DNA from 2 places in the Flavonifractor sp. HCP28S3_F3 genome. Region 1 is predicted to be linked to the other one. Evidence: riboswitches for the same ligand, from Rfam matches in the RefSeq annotation. Region 1 holds a riboswitch; the other holds the start of a gene.
What was found. Region 1 has a riboswitch for thiamine pyrophosphate ahead of thiW (energy coupling factor transporter S component ThiW). Riboswitches for the same ligand answer to the same signal wherever they lie in the genome.
Positions count from the first base shown of each region.

Region 2: linked by a shared signal. The riboswitch ahead of ACTNB1_RS03875 (energy-coupled thiamine transporter ThiT) and the one ahead of thiW (energy coupling factor transporter S component ThiW) in region 1 are both predicted to bind thiamine pyrophosphate.

Region 1 is NZ_JBQHUF010000012.1:41,415-46,378, reverse strand. It holds gene thiE (thiamine phosphate synthase) at 1-622, opposite strand, end outside; gene thiM (hydroxyethylthiazole kinase) at 609-1,421, opposite strand; gene thiW (energy coupling factor transporter S component ThiW) at 1,414-2,145, opposite strand; TPP riboswitch at 2,226-2,331, opposite strand; gene ACTNB1_RS11140 (prolyl-tRNA synthetase associated domain-containing protein) at 2,377-2,934, opposite strand; gene ACTNB1_RS11135 (O-acetylhomoserine aminocarboxypropyltransferase/cysteine synthase family protein) at 2,938-4,221, opposite strand; gene ACTNB1_RS11130 (S-layer homology domain-containing protein) at 4,317-4,520, opposite strand; gene ACTNB1_RS11125 (hypothetical protein) at 4,694-4,964, opposite strand, start outside.
Region 2 is NZ_JBQHUF010000002.1:257,619-262,582, forward strand. It holds gene ACTNB1_RS03865 (M16 family metallopeptidase) at 1-917, shown strand, start outside; gene ACTNB1_RS03870 (HAD-IIB family hydrolase) at 961-1,770, opposite strand; gene ACTNB1_RS03875 (energy-coupled thiamine transporter ThiT) at 1,787-2,395, opposite strand; TPP riboswitch at 2,463-2,579, opposite strand; gene ACTNB1_RS03880 (RluA family pseudouridine synthase) at 2,601-3,515, opposite strand; gene lspA (signal peptidase II) at 3,490-3,969, opposite strand; gene ACTNB1_RS03890 (branched-chain amino acid aminotransferase) at 4,213-4,964, shown strand, end outside.

The DNA of each region.
Region 1 (4,964 bases):
GTGCGTCAAAGGCCTGCCGCAGTCCCTCCGCCGCGGCCTTGGGATCGGCCGACTTCATGATGGCGGAAACCACACAGATGCCCTGGATGGGAATACCCTTCAGCACCCCCAGGTTATCCTGATTCAGGCCGCCGATGGCGTTGACCGGAATAGGCACCGCTTTGCAGATCTCCCCCAGCGTGTCTGTGGAGGTGATAACTGTGACCACCTTGGTAGTGGTGGGATAGATAGCGCCCACTCCCAGGTAATCAGCCCCCTGCTCCAGAGCCTCCAAGGCTTGTGGGACAGTCTTAGCGGTGGCTCCTACGATCTTGTCCGGTCCCAGGATTTTTCTGGCCTGCCACACGGGCATATCGGACTGGCCCACATGGACCCCATCCACCTCTGCCGCCAGTGCTACATCCACCCGGTCGTCTACCACCAGCGGTACCTGATAGCGCCTGGCGATGGCATGGACCTGTTGGGCCAGATGGATGTACTCCCGGGTGGAGCGCTCCTTCTCCCGGAGCTGCAGGAAGGTCACGCCCCCCTGAAGGGCCTGCTCTACTTTGGCGAGAAACTCCGCCTCGGAGAGGCCGGTACTGTCGGTCACCAGGTACAACGTGGTGTCAAGCTTCTTCATCACAAAACGCCTCCATACGTGCATTGGCTTGGATGGTCTCTCCATCCAGCGTGGAAAGCCGGTCTATCAAATTCATTAAAAACGTACCGTTTCCCTTTGGCGTGGCTGCCAGTTCTCCGGCCACACCCATGGCGATGCAGGCCGTCTTTGCCGCCTCCAGGGGGGAGGCAGCGGCCAGAAAACAGGCGCACAGCGCCCCCAACATACAGCCTGTCCCGGTGACCCATCCCAACTGGGGTGTTCCGTTATGAATGGCTGTGACCCCCGTTCCGTCGGTCACCAGGTCTGTCTCTCCGCTGGCCAGGACTACGCAGCCATAGCGGCGAGCCACTTCTCCGGCCGCTTTGGCCACCGCCGCCGGGGTAAGGGATTTATCCCCATCCACACCGGAGGCGGTGTAGTCCGGCCGGACCAGGGCCAGGATCTCGGCGTAATTGCCCTTGAGCACCGCAGGTGGAAATTGCTCCAGCAGCTGCTGAGCATAGTCCCTGCGCAGACGGGAGCAGGCTACTCCCACCGCATCCAAAACCACCGGAACGCCTGCTTCCCGGGCCGCCCCGGCGGAACGTCTCATGGCCTCCATCCGCACGTCGGTGATGTTGCCCAGGTTGAGCAGCAGGGCCGCCGCCGTGGCGGTGATCTCCTCCACCTCCTGTGGATGCTCTGCCATAATGGGCCGGGCGCCCAGGGCCAGCACGGCATTGGCACACTGGGTAATGGAGATGGGATTGGTGATGGCATGGATCAGCGGTGCTTCTTCCCGCAGAGTGCGGAGCATAGAAAAAATGGATTCACTCATGGACTTCCACCCTCTTTCCGGAGCGATGGACCAGGAAATAGACCAGTGCGGCGATCAGGAAAAGAGCGATCACACCCCAGGCCGCCCAGTTCCACAGGGGATCTGCGGTCCGGAAGACCATGCCGGTAAGGATCTTAATCAGCAGATATCCGATCACGCCCAGAGCGGCGATAGCGGCGGCATTGGACAGGACACTGCTCCCCTCCTCAAAGCTCTGGTCGGAAAGCATCCGCTGAAACCGGGGCAGGACCCCGGCCCGGGCCAGCTGACGCAGAAACACAAAAGCCACCGAGCCGCCGATGAGGGTGCCGCACAGGAAGGACGGCACATAGAACAGCCAGGTCAGGCCCTCCTTATGTACCAGAAAGGTCATCACCGGATAGGAGACAATAGCGCCGATGATGCCGGTGCCCAACACCTCGCCGATAACGGCGCAGATCAGTTTTCCCTTGGATGCCCGATAGAGCACGCCGGACAGAAAGGCGCCGAACACAGCGCCGGTGAGTGCCAGCGGCGGTATGCCCATCATGCTCATGCGGATGATCCCGATGAGGGTGGCGCACAGCAGGGCGTACCAGGGACCCATCAGCACCGCACACACGATATTGATGAGGTGGGCGGTGGGACACATACCCTCCACCCGTAGGATGGGGGAAATCACCACGCCGATGGCCACCATCATGGCCAGAAACACCATACGGAATACTTTTTTGGAATGGTTCATCATCGGACACTCTTTTCTGGAAAATCTCTAACTTAAGGCATAAAAAACGGGGATTATCCCATTGGATAATCCCCGCGACAAAGCGAAATTCTATCTTTCCCTACGTTGGCATTACCCAAATCAGGTTATCGGTCTAAGGTTATACCTTACTCTCAGCCTGTAACACAAGCTCCCGTTTTTTCAATTGTATAACGCATTATAGCGCCGTTATCGGGAAAATGCAACCATTTTTTACTCGGCCTCCGGCCAGGGCAGATCCACTATGGCAGGCGTATGCCCCACCGCAGGCAGGAACCGCTCCAGAAAATCCGTCCGTTTCAGGCGGATGGTGGAGGTAGAAAAGCAGGGGTGGCCGCTGATGTACTCTCCCGCCAGCAGCTCCCGGTCTATCACCAGGCGCACCTTTCCTTCCCCATCGTGCATCAGCTCAAAGGCACTGGCTGAGCCGGGGGCCGCACCCAGCAGCTCTTTCATCTGCTCGGGGCTGGCAAAGGACAGCCGGGCACAGCCCAGCTGCTTGGTCAGATCCTTAGTCTTGAAGGGCTTATCTCCCGGCATCATCAGCAGATAGAAGTCGGTCTGCTGCCGGTTGGTGAGCAGCAGGTTCTTGCAAATGGGCACACCAAGCACCGCCTCCACCGCTTTGCAGTCCTCCATGGTGTTGGCGTAGTCATGATCGCACCGGAGGTAGGAGATATCCAGCTTATCCAGAAAGGCGTACACCGCCATTTCATTGGGGTCACGCTCCTCCGTCGGAGCGCCGGAATAAACTTCAGGATCTACATACATGGCTCACACCCCCGCCAACGCCTGATCCACATCCTCCAGGATATCGTTGATATCCTCGATACCCACGCTGAGGCGAACCAGATCGGGGGATACCCCGGCGGCCGCCAGCTCCTCGTCGGTCATCTGCCGGTGGGTGGTGGAGGCGGGATGGAGGGTGCAGGTCTTGGCGTCGGCCACGTGGGTGGCGATGGAGGCCAGCTTCAGGCCTGCCATGAATTTGGAAGCCGCCTCACGGCCGCCCTTCACACCGAAGGACACCACGCCGCAGGTGCCGTTGGGCATGTACTTCATGGCCCGCTCGTAGTAGGGGTCCCCTTCCAGTCCGGGATAGCGCACCCAGGCTACCTTGGGGTGGTTCTTCAGGAATTTGGCCACTGCCAGGCCGTTCTCACAGTGGCGTGCCATCCGCAGGGGCAGGGTCTCCAGACCGATATTCAGGTAGTAGCAGTTCTGCGGGGAGGGAATGGAACCCAGGTCCCGCATGAGCTGGGCGGTGGCCTTGGTGATGTAGGCCCCCTCCAGGCCAAAGCGCTCGGTGTAAGTAATGCCGTGGTAGCTCTCGTCAGGAGTGGTCAGACCGGGGAACTTGTCGGCATGGGCGTTCCAGTCAAACTTACCAGAGTCCACAATGGCGCCCCCCACTGCGTTGGCGTGGCCGTCCATGTACTTGGTGGTGGAGTGGGTAATGATATCGGCTCCCCACTCAAAGGGTCGGCAGTTCACCGGAGTTGCAAAGGTGTTGTCCACGATCAGAGGCACACCGTGGGCGTGGGCAGCCTTGGCAAACTTCTCGATATCCAGCACCGTCAGAGCCGGGTTGGCGATGGTCTCACCAAACACTGCACGGGTCTCGGGCCGGAAGGCCGCCTCCAGCTCCTCTTCGGAGCAGTCGGGGTCCACGAAGGTGAAGTCGATGCCCATCCGCTTCATGGTGACGGCAAACAGGTTATAGGTGCCGCCGTAGATGGAGGAAGAGCAAACCACATGCTCACCGCAGGAAACGATGTTGAAGATGGCATAGAAGGACGCTGCCTGACCGGAGGAGGTGAGCATGGCGGCGGTCCCTCCCTCCAGGGCACAGATCTTGGCCGCCACGTGGTCGTTGGTGGGGTTCTGCAGGCGGGTATAGAAATAACCGCTGGCCTCCAGGTCAAACAGGGCGCCCATGGCTTCGCCGGTGGCGTAGCGGAAGGTAGTGGACTGGACGATAGGAATGTTGCGGGGCTCCCCGTTGCCGGGGGTATAGCCCGCATGGATACACTGGGTACTGATACGATGCTGGCTCATGGGCGGGTTCTTCCTTTCTGCTCGTTACTTTGCCATAATGAAGTATGTTACACCCGGTCCCGGGAACTTGTCAAGGGCAGGCGCTCCCGATTTCCTCAGGCCATAAACTTCTGATAAGCCCGGAGGGCCAGGAGGATGCCCTGCTCCACCGTGGTGGTGTCTTTGGGCGACAGGGTAGTATCAGAGGTGCCCCGGAGGATTCCGTCGGCGTTCAACGCCGCCATGGCCTCTCTGGCCCATTCGGACACCCGACCGGCATCGTCATAGCCCGCCAGGCTGCCGTTTTCCGTGAGTACCATCTGCCCGGTGGAGCGTGACTTTGGTAAGATTGCCCATTAGGTCATACTCGAAGGCTGCCACATTACCCTTGGCGTTGATGGTCTGGATCACAGACGTAGTAGGAAAAATTGTATAGTAAAAAATACCCGTGCCAGCCACTCGTTATGAGTAGGCAGCAAGGCTAAAATCTATTTTACCTTCCTCCATTCTGCTTGCTTTTTAAGCGAATGATTTGATTTGGAATCTCTACACCAAGTAGCGATAAAAAAATTATTATGCTTCCGGGCCGAAGATTGTACATAGATTCATCGCTGCCTTGATGCCAGTTGTATCTTCCAGCTATAATCCGAAAGGATATAAAATAAATTAACCAAAGAGCGCCAAAAATATAAGGCAGTTTGGGAAGAATAATTTGTGCAATATCAGTTTGAATCAATCTTTTCGACTTAGCATTATGCACTTTT
Region 2 (4,964 bases), on a different contig from region 1:
ACGATGCCGACGTGGAGACCGAGCGGGGGGTCATCCTGGAGGAAATCGGCATGTACGAGGACAATCCGGAGGACCTGTGCGCCGAGCGGCTGGCGGGCGCGGTGTTCCACGGGACCCCGCTGGCCCGGCCCATCCTGGGCCGGAAATCCACCCTGGAGAAGATGGACGGGGCCTGGCTGCGGAACTACCAGCGCACCCACTACGGTCCGGAGCGGATCGTGGTGGCTCTGGCGGGCAGCTTTACCCAGGCTGATGTGGATGATCTGACCCAACGCTTTGCCAGCATGGAACCCACCACCCGCCAACCGGCAGGTAAGCCCGCCTTCTATACTCCTGGCGTGGTGGTGAAGAAGAAGGCCATTGAGCAGAACCACCTGACCCTGGCCTTCCCCGGTCTGCCCTTTGCCGACAAGCGGCGATTCACCCTCCAGCTGCTGTCCTCTGTCCTGGGAGGCGGCATGTCCTCCCGTCTGTTCCAGCAGGTGCGGGAGAAGAAGGGCCTGTGCTACTCCATCTACACCTACGGTACCTGTCACGACGACACCGGTTACTTCGGCATCTATACCGCTTTGGGGAAGAAGACCGAGGGCCAGGCCCTGGACACCATCCTCACCGTGATCCGGGACTTTACCGAGCAGGGAATCACCCAGGAGGAGCTGGACCGGGCCCGGGAACAGTCTAAGGCCAACGTGCTTATGGGCCTGGAGTCCACCCAGTCCCACATGAGCAGTCTGGGCCGGGGGGAGATCCTCCAGGGTGAGGTGCTGGATGAGGACCAGATCATCGCCGCCTATGATGCAGTCACCCGGGAGGATGTGCGGGATCTGGCCCGTGAGCTGTTCCGCTTTGAGAACGCATCCCTGTCCGCTGTGGGCCGGGTAGGTACCCAGGCGGAGTATCAGGCTCTGCTGCAATAAAAGAAAGCACGGGCCCGCTGCCATGGCAGCGGGCCCGTGTTTTTTATTCATATAGCTTGTCCAGTACCCGGATGATCTGGGCTATGCAGCCTTCCTCGCAGCTGCCCATGATGTAGGCGCCCCAGTCCTTCACTTCCTGTGCACAGTTGGAGGGAGCGAAGGGAACGGCAGAGCGGGCCAGCATGGGGATGTCGTTCTGGTTGTCACCCACGCAGTAGACCTTCTTGGGGTCCATGCCCAGGTATTTTACCAGGTAGTCCACCATACCACCCTTGTTGCTGCCCTTCCGGGTCATCTCTAACAGTACTGCGTTGGAGAAAATGATTTCGTAGTGCTCGGCCCATCGCTCCAGCATATAGCGCTGGACCCGGCGGAGCACCTCGTTGTCCTGCTGGAGGATCACCTTGCTCCAGGGCAAGGGCATCTCCCCGATGGGCACCTCAGCAGCGTCCATCCCTGCCCGTTTCAGATGGTTGAAGGTGACACGGTTGGGCTGGTAGACGTAGATGTCGTCGTGGTTGTAGGCCTCGAACCCGATCTCCGGGATGTCCTGGGCCAACTGCTGAAGGTCTTCCCTGGCCCGGTCGGGCAGGAAGGTCTCATGGATCATGCGGTCGGCCTTGAAGTCGTACAGGGCGGAGCCGTTGGACAGAATCACCGGTGCGTTGATATTTACAAGACGGGCGTGGGGTGCAAAGGTAGGATGGGCCCGGCCGGTGGCTACCGTAAAAGTGCCGCCGTTGCGGGTAAAGTACTCGATGGCCTCCACATTGACGGGCGGTACCCGCAGATCGGCCCCGTAGAGGGTGTCGTCAAAATCGCTGACCAGCAGCACGCCGTCAAATTTGCCCAAATCAGTCAAACCTTTCTTATTTCAGATCGGCCCCTGTAAAGTAGCGATTCAGAGGCTTGAAGAGCAGGCCAGCCACCACCCCGGTGATAATGATCTCGGGGATCATGTAGCTGGCGTTGTACGCGATGGACCACACAGGAGCAGCCCAGCCCAGTTCGTTGGGCCAGAGAACTTCCCAAATCAGTACGCCGGAGAGAAAGTGGCACAGCAGCCGGACCAGGAAGGTAAAGACGATGCCAACCTCCAGGCTCACCAGCCGGTTTTTGATGACGCCGTTGAACATGGAGGACAGGCCGACCACGCTGAACGCGATCACATAGTCCAGCAGGATAATGGCGATGGCCATGCCCACGGAGGTGGCGTACTGCACATTCTGGATACCCAGGAGCATCTGCAGCAGGCTGTACACAAAGGCGGTAAACAGGCCCCACTTACAGCCGTAGCGATGGGAGACGATCACCAGGGGCAGCATAGAACAGAAGGTGATGCCTCCGCCCAGGGCCCAGGGACCGGAGAAAGTAAACATGCTGAGTACAGTGCCAATAGCCAGCATGATGGCGCTTTCCACCAACCGGAGCACCAACAGGCCGGAGCGGGAACGTCGGGAAGCGGCTGCGTTTGACATGAAAATATTCCTCCTAAAAATTTGTACCGCAACGCAAACCGGGCTGCGCAATGCGGTACGGGAGGAACGACAAAAGCCGAATCCGCTTCCTACGCCGGCATTACCCGGATCAGGTTCTAGGGACACGGGCGGCAATACGCCCTGATCTCAGCCGGACTTGCGTCCAGCGCCCCTGTATTCGATTTGTCCTGCGGCCAAGCAAAGTTTATACCAAATGCCCCAGCTTTGTCAATATATCCTGGAACCACGGAGGCAGAGGACATTCCAGAGTGAGGCGTTCCCCAGTACGGGGGTGGATAAAGGACAGCCGACGGGCGTGAAGGCACTGGCCGGCCAGGCCGGGATAGGGCTTTTTGGACCCGTACACCACATCGCCCAGCAGGGGGTGGCCGATATGGGCCATGTGGACCCGGATCTGGTGGGTACGTCCCGTCTCCAGCCGGCACTGGATGTGGGCATAGCCGGGGAAGCGCTCCAGCACGGTCCAGTGGGTGATAGCCTCCCGTCCCTGGAGGAAATTCACCGCCATCTTCTTTCGATCGGTGGGATGGCGGGCGATGGGGGCGTTCACCGTTCCCTGATCCTCCTTTAAATTACCTACGCACACCGCCTCGTACTCCCGGTAGAGGGAGTGGTCCTGGAGCTGCTCTGCCAGGGCCAGGTGTGCAAAATCGTTCTTGGCAGCGATAATGAGCCCGGAAGTGTCCCGGTCGATACGGTGGACGATGCCGGGACGGAGGGCTCCGTTGATTCCGGAGAGTGAATCTCCGCAGTGATATAACAGAGCGTTGACCAAAGTGCCATCGGGATGGCCTGCCGCCGGGTGGACCACCAGGCCCACTGGCTTGTTGACGGCGATAACGTCCTCGTCCTCATATACCACGTCCAGGGGGATATCCTGGGGTACGATGTCCACCGGCGCAGGGTCGGGAAGAACTACCACCAGCTCGTCTCCCGGGACGGTTTTGTAGTTCTTTTTCACCGGCTTGCCGTTCAGGGTCACGGCCCCCTCCTCCAGCAGCTTCTGGGCCGCCGAGCGGGTGAGCTGAGGCAGGGCATCGGCCAAAAACTGGTCGACCCTCCTGCCGGCCTGGTCAACCCTCAGATGCAGGGGCGTCATGCTCTTTTTCCTCCTTGCCGTAGAACAGCAGATAGTATGCGCAGAAGGCGATGCCGCCGCATACCACGCAGATATCCGCCACGTTGAACACGGCAAAATTCATAAACAGGGTCTGGAACATATCGGTGACGTAACCCAGAAAGGCCCGGTCAATCAGGTTGCCCACAGCCCCGGCCAGCACCACCGACAGGCAGACCATGGCGAAGGGGTGGGGGAATACCTTTTTAATAAGCAATACCGCCAGCAGGATGGAGGCGGCCAGAGACACCAGGGTCAGGATCCAGGTGTGCTCCTCAAAGAGGGAAAAGGCAGCGCCGGTATTCTTCACATAGGTCAGCTGCAAAATGTGGGGGAGAAAGGGCACGCCCTCACCCAGATCAATGTTGGCCCGGACCAGAAATTTGACCAGCTGGTCCAGTGCCACCAGGGCCACCACAAGAACGGCGTAGAGCATAAGACAGGGCTCCTTTGCAAAAAGTAAGGGCCGGAAGGCCCGATCAAGTTTTTTTTATTGTACCATGCCCGTCTCCGGCGGGCAAGTCCCAGCTGCGCTTGTTTCCCTCAGATGAGTGTGATACAATGGGAACGGATGGAAGCCGCCGGAACTTTTTTGGCATTGTATCATGGTTTACATTCTTTTCTCCGACGCGGTGCCATACTACCAAGTATAAAGTGAAGCAATTAGGAGGCCGTTCCTATGAAGGAATATCCGGTTCAGCGGGCCGCGGTGCTGAAAGAAAAGCCCGACCCCAATACACTGGTTTTCGGTAAGACCTTTACCGACCATATGTTTATCATGGATTATACTGCCGGCCAGGGCTGGCACGACGGGCGCATCGTCCCCTACGGTCCTATTCCGCTGGAGCCCTCCGCCATGGTGTTCCACTATGCCCAGGAGGTTTTTGAGGGCCTGAAGGCCTACCGCGCCCCCGACGGCGGTGTGCAGCTCTTCCGGCCCACCGAGAACATCAAGCGCATCAACTCCTCCTGTGAGCGTATGTGCATTCCTCAGCTGAATGAGGAGGACGCTCTGGCCGCCATCGAGCAGCTGGTTCGTCTGGAGGCTGACTGGGTGCCCAGTGCCCCCGGCACCTCCCTGTATATCCGTCCCTTCATCATCGCCACCACGCCCTCCCTGGGTGTCCACGCCGCCCACAATTACATCTTCTGCATCATCACCTGCCCTGTGGGCGCCTACTACGCCGAGGGCATCAACCCGGTGAAGATTTATGTGGAAAATGAGGACGTCCGTGCCGTCAAGGGCGGCACCGGCTACACCAAGTGCGGCGGCAACTACGCTGCCTCCATCCGCGCCGGTGAGCGGGCGGAGGAGAACGGCTACGCCCAGGTGCTGTGGCTGGACGGTGTCCACCGCAAGTACATTGAAGAAGTGGGCTCCATGAACGTCATGTTCCAGATCGGCGACACGGTGGTTACCCCCAAGCTGAC